DNA from 4 places in the Pseudarthrobacter sp. BIM B-2242 genome. Region 4 is predicted to be linked to each of the others. Evidence: riboswitches for the same ligand, from Rfam matches in the RefSeq annotation. Region 4 holds a riboswitch; each other region holds the start of a gene.
The links. Region 4 has a riboswitch for thiamine pyrophosphate ahead of IDT60_RS18735 (ECF transporter S component). Riboswitches for the same ligand answer to the same signal wherever they lie in the genome.

Region 1 (4,378 bases), 1.2 Mb from region 4:
CGGCGGAAGGTCGCGGCCTAGAGGAATTCGGCCCGGTTTTCCATCGCCGATGACGCCAGGGCGTGCTCGCGGCGCGGTATCCTCCCGGCCGCTTTCGCCAGCCTACCGGCGATCACGGCGTGTTTGAAGGCCTCCCCCATCAGCGCGGGATTCTGGGCGCGGGTCACGGCCGTAGCAAGCAGGACGGCGTCACAACCCAGTTCCATGGCCAGCGCCGCGTCCGACGCCGTGCCGATGCCGGCGTCCAGCACCACAGGTACCGAGGCGCGCGAGACGATCAGTTCGATGTTGTGCGGGTTCAGGATCCCCAGGCCTGTGCCGATCGGCGCGCCAAGCGGCATGACCGCGGTGGCACCAAGGTTTTCCAGTCTGAGGGCGAGCACCGGATCATCGTTGGTGTAGGCGAATACCTTGAAGCCCCGGTTCACCAGTTGTTCGGTGGCGTCCACGAGTTCGACGGCGTCCGGCAGCAGGGTCTGTTCGTCGGCGATGACTTCCAGCTTGACCCAGTCCGTTTCCAGCGCCTCGCGGGCAAGCTCCGCGGTCATGACGGCGTCTTTGGCCGTGAAGCAGCCGGCAGTGTTGGGCAGGACCCGGATCCCGTGGTCCACCAGGAGCTGGAAGAGGGACCCGGACTCCGCCGGCGAGTACCGCCGCATCGCCACAGTGGTCAATTCCGTTCCTGATGCCAGGAGGGCGGCGCCCAGCCCGTCGAGGCTGGGCGCTCCGCCGGTGCCCATGATGAGGCGCGAGCCCAGCTCAACCCCGTCGATGACCAGCCGGTCCGCAACTGCGGAGTGGTTCGTTGTGCTGATGCTGGTGGTTACTGTCATGATTTAGCCACCCTGAACTGCGGTGACCAGTTCTACGTTGTCACCTTCGGCGAGCGCCGTGGCATGCCACTGGCTGCGCGGAACTACTTCGGAATTGTGGGCGACGGCCACACCGAGCTTCTGTCCGTCAGCCGCCTGGCCGTTGACGCCGAGGCGGCGGCCGGTGATCTGGCTGACGAGGCTGGTAATGGACGCGTCGTGCGGCACGGCATGCTGCGCGCCGTTGAGGGTGATGTTCATGCTGTTTCCTTTGTGGGTTGAGAAGTTACTCGGGGAAGGCCGGAGAATCTGCCCGGGCTGAGGGCGTCCCAGCGGGCTTCATGCCGGCCGTCCAGCAGGTCCCGGCAGATAGCCGCCGCACCAGGGGTCAGCAGGACGCCGTGGCGGAAGAACCCGGTAGCAATAATCAGCCCGGGGATGTGCCCGGTGCCGGCTGCGCTGGCAGGCACCCGGCCAAGCAGCGGTGCATTGTCCGGCGTGGCCGGCCGCGCCCGGGCGGTGGATTCCAGGAGTTCCAACTCGGCGACGGCGGGCAGCAGCGCCTGGGCATCGCGCAGCAACTGGTAGACGCCGCCGGCCGAGACCGCAGAGCCCGCCCCGGTTCCGTCCCCCGCCGCGGACAGCGCGTCCTCCCGCTGGGTTGCGCCGATCACCACGGTGCCGTCCTGCCGCGGAACGATGTAGACCGGCACCCCGTGGACCAGGCCACGGACGGTGGAGGTAACCAGCGGGCGCAAATGCCGGGGAACGGCGAGGCGCAGGATATCGCCGTAGACAGGCCGCAGCGGCAGATGCAGCCCGTCCGGCAAGCCGGCGAGCGAGGCCGCCTGCACGCCGTTGGCCACAATGGTCTCACCGGCGATGACTGTGCCGCCGTTGGCCAGCGTCACCCCGTTGACACGGCCGCCCTCCCAGCGCAGGCCAGTTGCGAGGTGATCGACGGCGAACCCGTCACGGGCACCGGCCACGGCGGTTCCTGCCCCCGGTTTATGGACGGCCAGGACCTGACGGAGCGAGGCCACCAGCTTCCGCGGATCCACCTGGTGGTCCGCCGGGATGTCCAAGGCGCAGGAAATTGCCGGGCTCAACAGCGGTTCCCTGGCCCTCGCTTCCCGGAGGGGCAGCGGCTCTACCAGAAGCCCGTTCGCCTGCTGAACGCTCCGCAGGTCCATCAGGGTGCGGCGGTCCGCAGCGTCGGCGCCGATGGCGAGGGTCGGCGTCGTAATGTACCCGGTGTCCGCCGCCCCCGCGCGGGCGAGGTCGGCTGCAAACGCGGGCCACCGGCTTGAGGACTCGAGCATGACGTCCAGGAGGTCTTCCTCCTGGTAATGCAGTTCACTGACGGGGGCGAGCATGCCGGCGGCCGCCCAGCTGGCCCCGGAGCCGGGCGCGTCATCGATCAGGACCACGGACCGGCCGGAGCGCCGTGCCTCCCAGGCGATGCCGTGGCCAATGACTCCGCCACCGATCACGGCGACGTCCGCGTGCAGGACCATGTGTTTCCTTCCCTACGCCGGTACTAGCCGGATCAGGTCAAGCGGTCGGCTCTGATGCCCTCTCAGCCCGGCCGCTTTGTGACGGCTGTTACGGGCTCCCGCAGTACTCGCCCAGTTTAGGGGAACTATGGTGGTTTTCATGAACGCGCACTCCAGTCCCCACATCGTGCCCAGCTACTCCGCCCAGGCGACGGGCGGCACCCTGCCCGCCACCGCACGGTTATACCTGTGCACTGATGCCCGGCGGGACCGCGGTGACTTCGCTGATTTTGTGGACGCGGCATTCGCCGGCGGGGTGGATATCATCCAGCTCCGCGATAAGGAAGTCGAAGCCGCCGAGGAACTGGAACTGTTGGCCGTACTGCAGGCAGCCGCAGCCCGCCACGGACGGCTCTGGGCAGTCAATGACCGCGCAGACATCGCCATGCTGTCCGGCGCGCCCGTCTTCCACATCGGGCAAAAGGACCTGCCCGTGGCGTCGGCCCGCACCCTGCTCGGCGCCGGGGCAGCAGTGGGCCTGTCCACCCACACCTCCGAACAGATCGAAGGTGCCATCCGGATGTCCGCGGCGGTGACTGCCGACGGCGGTCTGGACTACTTCTGCGTCGGACCGGTATGGGCCACCCCCACAAAACCCGGCCGGGCCGCCGTCGGCCTTGACCTTGTGCGTTATGCCGCGGAGGCCGTCTCCGCAGCAGACAGCACCCTGCCCTGGTTCGCGATCGGGGGCATCGACCTGGGCAACGTCGAACAGGTGGTTGAAGCCGGAGCCGGCCGGATTGTGGTGGTGCGGGCCATTACGGAAGCCTCCGACCCCACGGCAGCAGCCGCAGCGCTCGTGGCAGCCCTGGATGCCGCCGCATCCTGACGGTCCGGCGCCCGGCTCTTGAGAATCCGGCGCGCAGCGGGGCGGGGCGTGCACGAATCAGGGAAACCGGGCTAACCTGACTTTCGTGTCCCATCATCGGTTGGCCCCCAACGTCCACGAGCAGACCAACGCCCTCGCGGCAGCACTGAGCGCCCTCCGGACCGAGCTGGAACTGCCGGGTCCTTACCCGGCAGAAGCGGTCCGCGACGCCGAAGCGGCCGTTGCTGCGCACCAGCTACCCGCCACCGACATGACGGACGTTGAGTTCCTGACGATCGATCCGGCGTCGTCCACGGACCTGGACCAGGCACTGTTTATCGAACGCGCCGGCGCAGGCTACCGGGTGCTGTACGCCATCGCGGATGTACCCTCGTTTGTCCGCCCCGGCGGCAGCCTGGACACCGAAACGCGCCGCCGCGGCCAGACGTTCTACGCCCCTGACGGCCGGATTCCGCTGCACCCCGAGGTCATCAGCGAGCAGGCCGGCAGCCTCCTGGCGGACCAGCTGTGTTCAGCGTTCGTGTGGGATTTCGGGCTCGACGACGCCGCGCAGGTCTCCAGCGTCTCCGTCCGGCGTGCAACCATCCGCAGCCGGGCCAAGCTGGACTACAAGGGCGTCCAGGCGGACATCGACGCCGGAACCGCCAATCCCGTCCTGCAGCTGCTGAAAGACGTCGGCCTTAAACGCGTTGAGCTGGAACGGCAGCGCGGCGGTGCCAGCCTGAACATGCCAGAACAGGAAATCGTGCAGACGCCCGACGGCGGCTACCGGATTGCCGCTGCCCCGCAGCTCCCGGTGGAGGACTGGAACGCGCAGATTTCGCTGATGACCGGAATGGCGGCCGCCAACCTGATGCTCGCCGGAAAAGTCGGCATCCTGCGCACCATGCCCGCCCCTGACGAGCGCTCACTCCGGCATTTCCGGCTCCAGACCGTGGCCCTCGGCAAGGCCTGGGACGGGAAAATCAGCTATGGCGAGTACCTTCGCAGCCTCGATCCCACCGAGCCCCGGCAACTGGCCATCATGCATTCCGCCGGCATGCTGTTTCGCGGAGCCAGCTACACGGCCTTTGACGGCGATGTCCCTGACGATGCCATCCAGTCGGCGATCGGCGCCGCCTACGCCCACACCACGGCGCCACTCCGGCGACTCATAGACCGCTTTGTCCTGGTGATCTGCG
Region 2 (4,378 bases), 1.5 Mb from region 4:
CTGACGGCTGAACTTCCCGCCACTGCCGCGCACCGCGCCCTGATGCAGCCGCTTTTCGATGTCCGGCATCAACTGGGTGATGAGGACTTCCAGCGCGAATACGTCCGCCGTATGTTTGCCGTGGATCTTCAGGAGCCTGTATCCCAGGAAGAAAGGCGTTCGGCGCGCAGGCTCCGGCTGCAGGCGCCGGCGTGGGAAGCCCCGCTGCACATCGTGCCGGGCGTCCCCACGATGGTCCTGACCGGCGGCTGGGAACCGCTCTACGAGGAAATCGCCGGCTACCTGCGTGAGACCGGCGCCCTGCACCGCATTGCTGCGGGCGGGCACCGGCCTCAGGATTCGCGTGAAGGTGACTTCGCTGTCCGGTCCTTTATTGCCGACGTCAGCCGGGCGCGCTCACTCCAGGCCTCCTGAGGACGCCGCCCCTGCCGCCGCGGGGAGCTGAAGTTCAGGCAGGTACACCTTCCCGCCCTTCGCCAGGAACTCCTCGCTTTTTTCGCGCATCCCGCTGTAGATTCCGGCAATGGCTGCCTGCGCGTCGGCAGAGCCATATTCGTCCCGGATGTCCTGGCTGATCTTCATGGAGCAGAATTTGGGGCCGCACATGGAGCAGAAGTGCGCGGTCTTGGCAGGCTCGGCCGGCAGCGTCTCGTCATGGAACGCCTCCGCCGTCACCGGATCGAGGGACAGCGCGAACTGGTCCCGCCAGCGGAATTCGAACCTTGCCTTGGACAGGGCATCGTCCCTTTCGTGCGCTCCCGGGTGGCCCTTGGCGAGGTCGGCCGCGTGGGCCGCGATCTTGTAGGTGATGACCCCCGTCTTCACATCGTCCTTGTTGGGCAGGCCCAGATGCTCCTTGGGCGTGACGTAACACAGCATGGCGGTACCATAGCGGGCGATTTCCGTGGCCCCGATTGCCGAGGTGATGTGGTCATACCCCGGGGCGATGTCGGTGACCAGCGGCCCCAGCGTGTAGAAAGGGGCACCCTTGCAGAGTTCCTGCTGGCGCTCCACGTTCTCCCGGACCAAGTGGAAGGGGATGTGCCCGGGCCCTTCCACCATTACCTGCACGTCGAATTCCCAGGCCCGCAGGGTCAGCTCCGCCAGGGTGTCCAGCTCGGCGAACTGGGCGGCGTCGTTCGCGTCTGCCGTCGCGCCCGGGCGGAGGCCGTCGCCCAGGGAAAACGCGACGTCGTATTTGGCGAAGATCCCGCACAGCTCGTCGAAGTGCGTGTACAGGAAGTTCTCCTGGTGATGGGCAAGGCACCAGCCGGCCATGATGGAGCCGCCGCGCGAGACGATCCCCGTGACGCGGTTGGCGGTGAGCGGGACATAGCGCAGCAGGACTCCGGCGTGGATGGTCATGTAGTCCACGCCCTGCTCACACTGTTCGATCACGGTGTCGCGGAAAATCTCCCAGGTGAGCTTGTTGGCCTCGCCGTTGACCTTCTCGAGCGCCTGGTAAATGGGCACCGTACCGATCGGGACGGGGGAATTGCGGATGAGCCATTCACGGGTGGTGTGGATGTCGTCGCCGGTGGACAGGTCCATTACTGTGTCGGCACCCCACTGCGTGGCCCACTGCAGCTTGTCCACTTCCTCGGCGATGGAGCTGGTGACCGCGGAGTTGCCGATGTTGGCGTTGATCTTCACCAGGAATGCCTTGCCAATAATCATCGGCTCGGATTCCGGGTGGTTGATGTTGTTCGGGATGATGGCACGCCCGGCGGCCACTTCGCTGCGGACCAGTTCAACATCGCAGTTTTCGCGGAGCGCCACAAACTGCATCTCCGGCGTCACCATGCCCTGCCGTGCATAGTGCATCTGGGTAACGGTCTTGCCGGCGACGGCGCGGCGGGGCACCGGCTGTGCGCCCTTCCACTCCGCTGAGGCGGCGCCGCGGCGGACAGCCGACTTGCCGTCGTCGAGCAGGTTCCGCTCCCGGCCGCTGTACGGTTCGGTGTCCCCGCGATCCTCGATCCATTCGCGCCGGAAAGGGCTGAGGCCCACGACAGGATCGCTGCCCGGGCCCGCGGTGCGGTAGACGCGGAAGGGGCCGTTTGCGTCGCCGTTGGGCGAGGGTTCCAAGGCGATTTCGGTTACGGGTACCCGGATGCCGGAGTCTTCATCGTTGATGAAGGCCAGCGAATGAGACTTCAGGGATTGGGTTTCCGGCCGGAGCCTGTGATTCCCATCCGCTTCATTTTGGGCAGGGATCAGCTGTGTTTCTTGCGTATTCAATGAATACTCACTTCCTTCGCCGGCATTACCCGGACAGGTTCGACGGTCGCAGGCTGCGTCAGCCCGATCTCAGCCCCTGCAAGGGCACCCGTGTGGTCAAAACGAAGCTACCACAGCCGCTGCCCGGATCCCGCGGAACACTTGTATTAAATTGAAGCTTCAAGTAAATTAGACGCATAACGGCCTTCAACCCCGAAAGCCAGCGGACCGGGAGCTTTCACATGACTGCAGCAGCCACCAGCCAGGATCTTCTACCTGCCGACCTCTCCATGGGCACTGTCATGCTCAAGGTGGCCGATATGAAGCTGATGACCGACTACTACCAGCGGGCCCTGGGCCTTGAGGTTGTGGCCGAAGAGGACGGCGGCGTCTACCTGGGCCGCCTCAGGCGTCCCCTGGTCCACCTGGCGCCCGCCCCGTCGCTGCGCTTGCCTGGCAGGGGAGAGGCAGGCCTGTTCCACACGGCCCTGCTCTTCGACAACCAGGCTGCACTGGCGGCCACTGTCGCCACCGCAGCACAGTTCGACCCCCGGCTCTTTACCGGCAGCGCCGATCACCTCGTCAGCGAAGCCTTCTACTTCAACGACCCCGAGGGCAACGGCATCGAGCTCTACTGGGACCGGCCCCGCAAGAACTGGTCCTGGAACGGCACCGAAGTGGTGATGGACAGCCTGGCCCTGCCGCCCCAGCGCTACCTCGAACAGCACCTGAGCCAGGAATCCCTGGACGGGCAGCTGGGCACTGAAGCCGGCGTGGGCCACGTCCACCTCCAGGTGGGGGACGTCCAGTCAGCACACGATTTCTACGTCAGCACCCTCGGCTTCGAAAAGACCGCCGGCTGGCATGGCCAGGCCCTGTTTGTCTCGGCGGGCCGGTACCACCATCACATGGCCATGAACGTCTGGAACAGCCGCGGCGCCGGGCCGCGCAAGGACACCCTGGGCCTCGGCGAGGTGCTGATCGAGGTGGCCTCCGGGGATGATGTCGGAGCACTCGCGGACCGCCTGAAGGTGGCCGGCGTGGCCTCCCGGCACACGGGTGCCGAGCTGCGCTTTGAGGATCCGTGGCGCAACAACATCCGGGTAGCCGTCCGCTGAGCAGGCGTGGCCGGAAGTGCGGCCCACCATGCACTAGGCTGATTTCGAACGGCCGGGGGCGGCACCCTACGCTGCCCGTCTGGGCCGCACCGTCGACGGAATGAGGGCTGTTCCCATGGGCTTCACTGAAATCTTTGTAGCTACCCACGACGCCGCGCTGAAACGCGCCGGGGTCCTTGATGCCGGCGGCACGCCGTCCGGACCCGCGCTGCGGATACCTGAAATCAGTGATTTTGAGATCGAACAGCTCGGGGACCTTGCCGGGGCTGCCGTCCACGCCGGTGGCGAGGGTTACGAACTGGCCATGGTTGACGTCTCCAGCGACTCCCTCCTCGGTGTCCCGCCGGCCATGGTGCGTGCGCTGGCTGACCTCCTCAGCTACGAAACTGAGGGTGAAGGCAATGTCCTGGAGGACGTCGCTGAACAGTGGGCTGCCCAGGATGACATGCCATTCGGCGTCACCGAGGCCCGGGACTATGTCCGGCAGCTTGCCGGGCTGGCCAGTGGAATCGGCGACGCCGAGCGCACTGGCCTGTATGTCTGGTCTTCCTAGTCCGGCGGCGGCCTTCCACGTTGTCCCGGCTGCCGCTTCAAAACGTGTCAAGTCGAAATCCTGACGCTGATCTGGCACAATAAACAGGTACTCGATCTGCGTGGCCCCTCTCTCCGCGTCCGGATCCTGTCCTTCGAACCCTCAAGTATGGCCCGCCCCACGGGTGCAGAACGTCGGTTCAACCCTTTTCTGAAACAGGAGTGACCACAAAAGTGGCCGTAAAGATTCGCCTTAAGCGCTTTGGTAAAATGCGCGCACCGTACTACCGCATCGTCGTTATGGACGCACGCTCCAAGCGTGACGGCCGTGCCATCGAAGAGATCGGCAAGTACCACCCCACCGAAGAGCCCTCATACATCGAGGTCGACACGGACCGTGCCCAGTACTGGCTCGGCGTCGGCGCACAGCCGTCCGAGCAGGTTGCCGCGATCCTCAAGATCACCGGTGACTGGCAGAAGTTCAAGGGCCTCCCGGGCCAGGAAGGCAC
Region 3 (4,378 bases), 1.7 Mb from region 4:
CCGGATCGAGAACGCGCTGAAATCAGGCGACACCGTCCTGGTGCAGGTCACCAAGGACCCGGTCGGCCACAAGGGCGCACGCCTGACCAGCCAGATCTCCCTCCCGGGCCGTTACCTCGTCTACGTTCCCGGCGGCTCCATGACGGGGATCTCCCGCAAGCTGCCCGACGTCGAACGCAACCGCCTCAAGCGCATCCTCAAGGACCGCCTGCCCGAGCATGCCGGTGTGATTGTCCGCACCGCTGCCGAGGGTGCCTCCGAAGAGGAACTCACCCACGACATCAACCGGCTGCGGGCGCAGTGGGAGGGCATCGAAAGCCAGTCCACATCCACCAAAGTGCTGGCGCCGGAACTGCTCTACGGCGAACCGGACCTCACCATCAAGGTGGTCCGCGACGTCTTCAACGAGGACTTTTCCAAGCTCATCGTCTCCGGTGAAGAGGCCTGGGACACCATCGAGGCCTATGTCACGTACGTTGCCCCGGACCTGGTGGGCCGGCTGGAGAAGTGGACCAAGGACCAGGACATTTTCGCCGCCTGGCGGATCGACGAGCAGATCCACAAGGCCCTGGAACGCAAGGTCTTCCTGCCCTCCGGCGGGTCGCTGGTCATTGACCGGACCGAAGCCATGACCGTGGTGGACGTCAACACCGGCAAGTTCACCGGCAGCGGCGGAAACCTCGAGGAAACCGTCACCAAGAACAACCTCGAAGCGGCCGAAGAAGTAGTCCGGCAGCTCCGCCTCCGGGACATCGGCGGCATCATTGTCATCGACTTCATCGACATGGTCCTTGAGTCCAACCGCGACCTGGTGCTCCGCCGCATGGTGGAATGCCTGGGCCGTGACCGCACTAAGCACCAGGTGGCCGAAGTGACCTCCCTGGGACTGGTGCAGATGACACGCAAGCGCATGGGCACAGGGCTCCTGGAAGTCTTCGGCGAGCAGTGCGAAACCTGCGCCGGCCGCGGAATCGTCACCCACGACGATCCTGTGGAGCACCGTCGCGCCAACACTGTCGCCGCCGAGCACCACGTGCAGCGCACGGACAGCCGCCCGGACACCCAGCGGATGGACAGCCAGCGCAGCGACACCCAGCGTCCGGACGCACAGCAGGGCGGCCGGACCGACCGGAAGCGCCGCCGCGGCCGTGGCGGCCAGCCCCTGGAGGTGGCACCGGCAGCTCCGGTGCAGATCCACACGGTCCACCCGGACCCCAGCGACGCCGAGCGCCACGCCAAGGCGGAGGCCACGCGGGCAGCTCTGGCCAATATTGCTGCCGCAGCACACGCGGCCCACCTGCATGACGACGAAGTAGCCCAGGCTGCTGCGGCGGCCCGGGCCGCCGGCACGGAGGCCCCCGCCCCTGCGCCGGAACGGTCGGAAGGCGAAATTACCGGCCGCCCGGCCGCCGTGCTGACTTTCGGCGGTGAACAGGTAGTGCTGCCGTTTGTCGAGCACCACGAGGACCAGCCGCAAGCCCCTGCCCTGACCCTTGACCGCCTGGCGGAGGCCTTCGCCAGGCTCGGCGGTCCGGCCCCTGAAACCGAAAGCGGTCAGGAGGCAAGCCAGCCCGCCGAGGTCAGGCAGGCAGAGCCGGAAGTGAGCCGGCAGGCCGTCAGCGCGCCCGCTGCAGCCCCTGCCCGCCAGGTTCCCGCCGTTGTTGAACGGGACTACTCGGATCACACCCAGCAGCCCGCCACCCGACGGCCGCGGCGGAACCGCAGTGCCAGCCGGGCCCAGGGCGCAGCCAATGCCACCACGGTGGAGCATCACGAAGCTGTCCCTGCAGCCGCGGCCGGGCACACGCACGCGGCCAAGGCGCCGGAGCCCGCCAAGGCTCCCGCAAGTGCCAAACCGGTCGAAACCAGCGCGCCGATCATCCTGGGTGTAGGGGTTCCTGCCTCAGAACTCTGATCCTTCGCCGGACATAGGCCGGAATGCCCGGACACGCCCTTCATTGGGGGCGCGTCCGGGCATTCTGCGTCCCGGCTTCATCTTCGGGCAGCGGCACCAAAGAAAGGCTAGGCTGGGTGACTGACACGGGGTGCCGGCAGAAAGCCGGCTGAGATCCAGACCCGTAGAACCTGTCCGGTTAGCACCGGCGAAGGGATGTCTCCTTGGCTTCGACTTATGTCCTTCCTCCCGCAACCCCCGATCTTCCAGCGGCCCTGCCGCCACTGACAGCCCCGGGACCAGCAGCCCCGGCCGCCGGCACCGCCTTTGCGCCATCGGCCGCAGCGGATGTTCTGACTGATACCCCGCGGGTGTTGTCCATTGCCGGCTCGGATCCGTCCGGGGGAGCCGGGATCCAGGCTGACCTCAAAAGCATTGCCGCCATGGGCGGATACGGCATGGCAGCCATCACCGCTTTGACGGTTCAAAACACACTCGGCGTCCAGGCAGTCCACGTTCCCCCCGCTGCGTTCCTGCGCCAGCAGCTTGACGCCATCAGCGACGACATCACCATCGATGCAGTCAAGATCGGCATGCTGGGCAACGCGGAGGTGATCGATGCGGTCCGCAGCTGGCTGGAAAAGGTACGTCCCGCCGTCGTGGTCCTCGATCCGGTGATGGTGGCAACCAGTGGAGACCGGCTGCTGCAGGAGCCGGCCGAGACGGCCATGCGGGCCCTGCTGCCGCTTGCGGACCTGATTACACCAAACCTTGCGGAGCTCGCCATCCTGGCAGGGGAGCCCCAGGCCCGGGACTGGGCGGAGGCGCTGGAGCAGGGAAAACGGTTGGCCGCGGCTACCGGCGCCACGGTCCTGGTTAAGGGAGGCCATCTCGACGGCGACACGTGCCCTGATGCCCTGGTCAATGCCGGGGGACTGCTTTCCCGGCCGGTTGTGGAAGTGACGGGAGACAGGATCGCCACGCGCAACAGTCATGGCACGGGCTGCTCGCTGTCCTCGGCCATGGCAACTGCACAGGCCCGGCTGGGGGATTGGGAGGCGTCCCTGCTGCTGGTGAAGCCGTGGCTTGCCGGCGCGCTGCGGGCATCCGGCCAACTGGGGGTCGGCGGCGGCAACGGCCCGGTCCACCACTTCCACCATGTACAGCAGCCTCCCGCTGCCGGGGAATTCGCTGCACTCCTGCAGCGGACGGCGGCCCCTTACCTGGAGGCTATCTACGGGCTGGAATTCATCCGCGACCTGACGGCCGGCTCGCTGGCAGAGGAACAGTTCGCCTACTACCTCGCCCAGGATGCCATCTACCTCAACGGCTATTCACGGGTTCTTGCCCGCGCCAGCGCGCTGGCGCCGACAGAAGCCGCGCAGCTGTTCTGGGCCAGGTCTGCCCAGCAATGCCTTGACGTCGAATCCGAACTGCACCGCAACTGGCTCAGCACCCGCACCGTGGAGCACGTCCTGGGCCCGGTCACCAAGTCCTATGTGGACCATCTGCTGGCCGCCCCAGCCTCCGGCAGCTACGGAGTTGCGGTGGCGGCCCTGCTGCCGTGTTTCTGGCTGTACGCCGAGGCGGGCAAGGCACTCCACGCCCGGTTCCTTGCGGCAGGCGCTCCGGCGGAGCACCCTTATGCCGAATGGCTGCGGACGTACGCGGACGAGGATTTCGCGCAGGCCACGCGGGACGCGATCGCCTTGGTTGACGACGCCGGACGAAAGGCCTCCGGGGACGAGCGGGCTGCCATGGTTCAGGCCTTCAAGCACTCAAGCCGGTTCGAAGTGGAGTTCTTCGACGCGCCGCGGCTGCATGCCTGAACGCCGAAGGGCCACGCAGCCGGTACGATAGTCGGGCACGGTTTCGGATTGTCAGTGTTGTTCCCATTAGTGGGACCTATCACAGTCAAACGGCCGTAACCAGCCTCATTTGCGGCCGAAGGCGAAATTAGCGTATTCTAGATCTTCGGTGCTTACGCCAACACTTGGGTTACGACCCCACGGCGTTGAGGCACAGCGGGAACCCAGTCAAACATTGGCCCAGGTTCCGCACGCAAATCTAGTAATAAACGTCGAGAGAAGTGAGTTCCCAAGTGGTGTACGCGATTGTCCGCGCAGGCGGCCGGCAAGAGAAGGTTTCCGTTGGAGACTTCGTTACCATGAACCGCGTCCCCGGTGGAGCCGGCAGCACCATTCAGCTGCCCGCACTGCTCCTGGTAGACGGTGACAAGGTCACCTCCGCCGCTGCGGACCTGGCCAAGGTAACTGTTACGGCTGAGATCCTCGATGACCTCCGTGGTCCGAAGATCGTCATCCAGAAGTTCAAGAACAAGACCGGTTACAAGAAGCGCCAGGGTCACCGTCAGGAACTGACCAAGGTCAAGATCACTGGTATCAAGTAACCTTCGTTACTGTTCAGGTTTTCAGCAGATTCCCCAGAATTTAGAGGCAGGCATTTCAAATGGCACATAAAAAA
Region 4 (4,378 bases):
GCAGCGAGGACCGTCGCCACCGACAGCCGCCGCTTTTCGCCGCCGGACAGCGTATACGGGTTGGCGTCCACAAGGTGCGTGAGGCGGAGCCGCTCCAACAGTTCGTCCACCCGTTCCTCGCCATGCCCCAGATGCCGCGGACCAAACATCAGCTCGTCCAGGACGCGCCCGGTGACGAACTGGTGCTCGGGCTCCTGGAACACCGTGCCGATGCGGGATATCAGCTGCTTCGCCTTCCACCTGAAGGGATCGATTCCGGCGCCTTCGGACAGTTCGACGGCGGCTGACACCTTCCCTGCCACCGGCGCCAGCAGTCCGGCGAGCGTCAGGGCGAACGTGGACTTGCCGGCGCCGTTGGGGCCGGTAACCGTGAGTGCCTGGCCGGCACGGACCTGCGCGGTGATGCCCGTTTGCACCGGCACCGGCGCGATGGTGCGGAAGCCGCGGCGGCGGGGCCGCTCGCGGGAGACTGCGACGTTCTCTGCGGCCAGCAGCAGCTGCCCGGCAACGGCGGAACCCCCGGCGGAAATGCCGCGCCGGGGACGGGTGGACGGAACATAGCCCGGCACCCACACTCCGGCACCGATCAGCATGTCCCGCGCCTCAGCGAGCACCCGGTCCGGCGGACCGTCCAGCAGCACGCCCGACGAACTGCCGGGAGCGCCGGAGGCCGCTGCCGAGCCCGGCTGCAGCACCACAATCCGGTCCACCACGTCTTTCCAGACGGACACCCTGTGTTCAACAACCACCATCGTGGCACCCGTCTTGTCGAGGCAACGGCCCACCGCGTCCCGCACCTCAAGGACGCCTGCGGGGTCGAGGTTGGCTGTCGGCTCATCCAGCAGGATCAGTCCCGGCCGCATGGCCAGGATGCCCGCCAGCGCCAGCCGCTGCTTCTGCCCGCCGGACAGGGCCGACGTCGGGTGGTCCAGCGGGAGCCGGGCGGCACCCGGGGATCCGACGGCACTGCGCAGCCCGACGTCGTCGAGCGCCTCGTGGACCCGCTTCCAGATCTCGTCCCGCGGAACAGCCAGGTTTTCGGCGCCAAAGGCGACGTCGTCGCCCAGCCGCGAGAGGACCACCTGCGTTTCAGGATCCTGCTGCATCAGCCCTGCACGGCCGCGCCGGCTCCGCGGCGCAACGCCGTCGATCAGCAGCGAACCGGTCTCGTCGGCGTCGTCCCCTTCATCCCCCAGCACCCCGGCGAGGGCGTGCAGCAGCGTCGATTTGCCTGCGCCGGAAGGGCCCAAAAGCAGCACCCGCTCACCAGGGGCGATGTCGAGGTCCAGCCCCTGGACGGCGGGGGCGGCACGGCCGGCGTGCCGCCAGCCCCAGCCACGGGCTGATACCGCAGCGGGGCGCACCGCGGAAGCGCCGGCGTCGAAAGCGGTCATCAGTTGAAGACGGGTTCCGAGAAGGCCTTCCGGGACGCGAAGGAGCTCAGGACGCCGGTTTTGGCGAGGCCGCGGGTGGCGATCCAGGACACGGCGCCGGCAATGACGGCACCGGAGATGGCGCAGAACAGAATGTACGCGGCCTTGTCGCCGGCCTCGTAGGCGATGTTCCAGCCCCAGGGCGCGAAGGAATCGTTCAGGCCGCAGAACAGTCCGGCGCCGGCGCCGGCGAGCAGGGCCACGGGCAGGTTGAACTTCCTGTAGGCGAAGGCGGCGAACACCAGTTCGGCGCCGAGGCCCTGCAGGATGCCGGAGATCAGCACGGTGGTGCCGTACTGGGAACCCATCATGAGCTCACCGGTCGCGGCCACGGCCTCACAGAACAGCGCTGCGCCCGGTTTGCGGATGATGAGCATGCCCAGCACGGCCGGAATCATCCAGCCGCCCGCGATCAGGCCTGTGAGGGGCGGGTAGGTGGCGTTCATCGGCGCGGACACCAGCGCTGCGCCCTGGGACCAGGCCCAGAAAATGACGCCGCCGGCGATGGCGATCAAAGCCGCCACCACAATGTCCACAACGCGCCAGGAATAGCTGGCCTTCTTGAGTCCTGCTGTTGTCATTTCTGCCTCCTGAGGTACAGGAGGGGAGAGTATTCGCGGTTTCGGCCCGGCCTGCGCCGCCCGGTTCCGGACACTCTGAGAAGCTCGACTCCCTTGCGCCGGTACTAACCGGATCAGGTTCGAGGGTCTGCGGCTGTCCGCACTCTCAGCGCCCATCCACCGGCTGCATCCCTGCAGTGCCCGACGGCGGCGCTCCCCTGTCGTAAATAAATCTGCCCTGATGGGCGTGACCCAGTTTACACCGCAGGAGCGGTAGATTGTGGGCCATGACTGCCGACGCCTCGAATGTGACCGTGTTCGATCCCGACTCCGGCGAAGCCCAGCCGCCAGGCTCGCTCGAGGCTCTGATCGCGCGGATAGAGGCTGAGGTCAGCGAGCTGCAGTTCCCCCGGTTTACCAAGGACGACGCCCTCAACCTTGGGCTGCTGCTGGTGGAGCTGGGCAAATCCCGGAAGCTGCCCATCGCCATCGACATCACCAAGGGTGAACAGGTCCTTTTCCATGTGGCCCTGGACGGCGCCACGCCCGACAACGGGCACTGGATCCGGGCGAAGCAGCGCACGGCCGCGCGCTACGACGTCCCGTCCCTGCTGGTGGGCCTGCGCGGAAGGCTGGGCGGCGGCCGGATCGAGGACCAGGGCTGGTACGACGAATCGACCTACGCGGCCCACGGCGGCTGCTTCCCGGTCTACGTCACGGGAGTCGGGGCGGTGGCGACGGTGGCTGTCTCCGGACTCCCGCAGATGCAGGACCACAACCTCGTGGTGGAGGCGGTGCGGGAAATACTGGCCTCCATGGGGCAGCCCTAGGTGCTGACCGCCGGCCTGATCACGTTAGGCTAAAGGCAGTCCCCGATCCGCCACAAGGAGTTCAACCCATGAACCTGTTCATCAAGCTGCTCGGCACAGGAATCAGCCTCGCCGCCGGGTTTGTCGGCACCAAGGTGGTTAATACCGTGTGGGAAAAGTCCACCGGCCGTAAGCCCCCCACAGGCAAGGACGAAGACACCCCCACAAGCCTGCGCTCGGCGTTGACGTTTGCGCTCATTTCAGCCTCGGTCAGCACCATCATCCAGGTCCTCGCCAACCGCGGCACGCAGCGGGCCATCACGCGTTTCGCCAAGAGCCAGGACATCGTCTAGTCCCGGCCGGGAATCAGTCCCGGCCGCCAGCGTCGGACGCGTTATCCCTGGACGACTGCGCGGCCTTCTCCACCACGGCATCCAGGTCATCGGAGCTGAGCAGCTCGCGGTGCAGGTGCTTGGTGCGGTAGCCGGAGCGGCCCACCATATGGGCGGACACCGGCACCGTCAGTAACTGGAAAATCCACGCCACCAGCAGCACCGGCCATACCCACAGCGTCCGCATCTGCAGACCGATGGCGGCAAGCAGCAGGAAAAGGCCCAGCACCTGCGGCTTGGTGGCCGCGTGCATCCGGCTCAGCAGGTCCGGGAAGCGCAGCAGGCCGACGGCGGCGGCCAGGGACATCAGCGCACCCACCACCAGGAAAACCGCCGTCAGGGTATCGATGATGCCATCCACCACGTTCGGTTCAGGACTCATGGGTCTGCTCCCGCCGGTCGGCCACAAAGCGTGCCACTGTGACCGAGCCGATGAAACCGACAACGGAAAGCGCCACGAGCAGCATCAGGTTGTTCAGGTGCCTGTTGACGGCCATGTCAACGCACAGTGCCGCGCCGAGGATGGCGAGCAGGACGTCGGAGGCCAGCACGCGGTCCAGCAGCGACGGGCCGCGGGCGATCCGGATGATGGCTCCCGCCGCAGCCAGCGAAAGAATGACTGCGGTGACAGTCAGGACGGTCTGCATCATGCTGCGGCCTCCTGCCGGACGAGTTCGAGTTCTTCCGGGCTGCCCATGATCCTGATCAGGCGGGCTTCGATGGAACGGACTTCGCTGCGCAGGTTCTCTGCGTCCTCTGGTGTGCTGACATTAAGCGCGTGCAGGTACAGGGTGGACGTTGACCGGTCCACTTCCACCACCAGGGATCCGGGGATCAGCGAGATCACGTGCCCCACGGCGGTGACGATCAGGTCCTGGTGGCTTCGCAGCCGGACAGCCACGACGGCGTTGATCACCTTCGGTCCGCGGATGGCCGCCAGGTACATCACCTCGATGCTCGCTGCCGCCACCCGCCACAGGAACTGCAGGGCGAAGGGCACGGCGTAGAGGATATTGAAGCGGCCGCTGAGTTCCACCGGGGGGAGGTAGAACATGCGTGCCACCAGCACGGACAGCAGCGCGCCAAAGAGCAGGTTGCCGGGGCTGAAGTCCTGCCACAGCGCACCCCAGACAATCACCAGCCAGACCAGGAGCGGAAGTTCCTGGCGCAGGGAAATCCGGCGG

Region 1: it holds a riboswitch for thiamine pyrophosphate, as region 4 does, so the genes downstream of both, thiO (glycine oxidase ThiO) here and IDT60_RS18735 (ECF transporter S component) in region 4, are expected to answer to the same signal.
Region 2: it holds a riboswitch for thiamine pyrophosphate, as region 4 does, so the genes downstream of both, thiC (phosphomethylpyrimidine synthase ThiC) here and IDT60_RS18735 (ECF transporter S component) in region 4, are expected to answer to the same signal.
Region 3: it holds a riboswitch for thiamine pyrophosphate, as region 4 does, so the genes downstream of both, thiD (bifunctional hydroxymethylpyrimidine kinase/phosphomethylpyrimidine kinase) here and IDT60_RS18735 (ECF transporter S component) in region 4, are expected to answer to the same signal.

Annotation. Positions count from the first base shown of each region.
Region 1 covers NZ_CP061721.1:2,830,679-2,835,056, forward strand. The annotation lists gene IDT60_RS12960 (thiazole synthase) at 18-833, opposite strand; gene thiS (sulfur carrier protein ThiS) at 837-1,073, opposite strand; gene thiO (glycine oxidase ThiO) at 1,070-2,329, opposite strand; TPP riboswitch at 2,322-2,441, opposite strand; gene thiE (thiamine phosphate synthase) at 2,469-3,197, shown strand; gene IDT60_RS12980 (RNB domain-containing ribonuclease) at 3,283-4,378, shown strand, end outside.
Region 2 covers NZ_CP061721.1:2,507,984-2,512,361, reverse strand. The annotation lists gene IDT60_RS11570 (alpha/beta hydrolase) at 1-414, shown strand, start outside; gene thiC (phosphomethylpyrimidine synthase ThiC) at 397-2,241, opposite strand; TPP riboswitch at 2,236-2,343, opposite strand; gene IDT60_RS11560 (VOC family protein) at 2,463-3,338, shown strand; gene IDT60_RS11555 (hypothetical protein) at 3,454-3,891, shown strand; gene rpsP (30S ribosomal protein S16) at 4,104-4,378, shown strand, end outside.
Region 3 covers NZ_CP061721.1:2,325,221-2,329,598, reverse strand. The annotation lists gene IDT60_RS10670 (Rne/Rng family ribonuclease) at 1-1,915, shown strand, start outside; TPP riboswitch at 2,032-2,128, shown strand; gene thiD (bifunctional hydroxymethylpyrimidine kinase/phosphomethylpyrimidine kinase) at 2,248-3,723, shown strand; gene rplU (50S ribosomal protein L21) at 3,996-4,304, shown strand; gene rpmA (50S ribosomal protein L27) at 4,364-4,378, shown strand, end outside.
Region 4 covers NZ_CP061721.1:4,052,323-4,056,700, forward strand. The annotation lists gene IDT60_RS18730 (ABC transporter ATP-binding protein) at 1-1,394, opposite strand, end outside; gene IDT60_RS18735 (ECF transporter S component) at 1,394-2,014, opposite strand; TPP riboswitch at 2,087-2,223, opposite strand; gene IDT60_RS18740 (heme-degrading domain-containing protein) at 2,281-2,823, shown strand; gene IDT60_RS18745 (DUF4235 domain-containing protein) at 2,892-3,155, shown strand; gene mnhG (monovalent cation/H(+) antiporter subunit G) at 3,169-3,576, opposite strand; gene IDT60_RS18755 (monovalent cation/H+ antiporter complex subunit F) at 3,566-3,844, opposite strand; gene IDT60_RS18760 (Na+/H+ antiporter subunit E) at 3,841-4,378, opposite strand, start outside.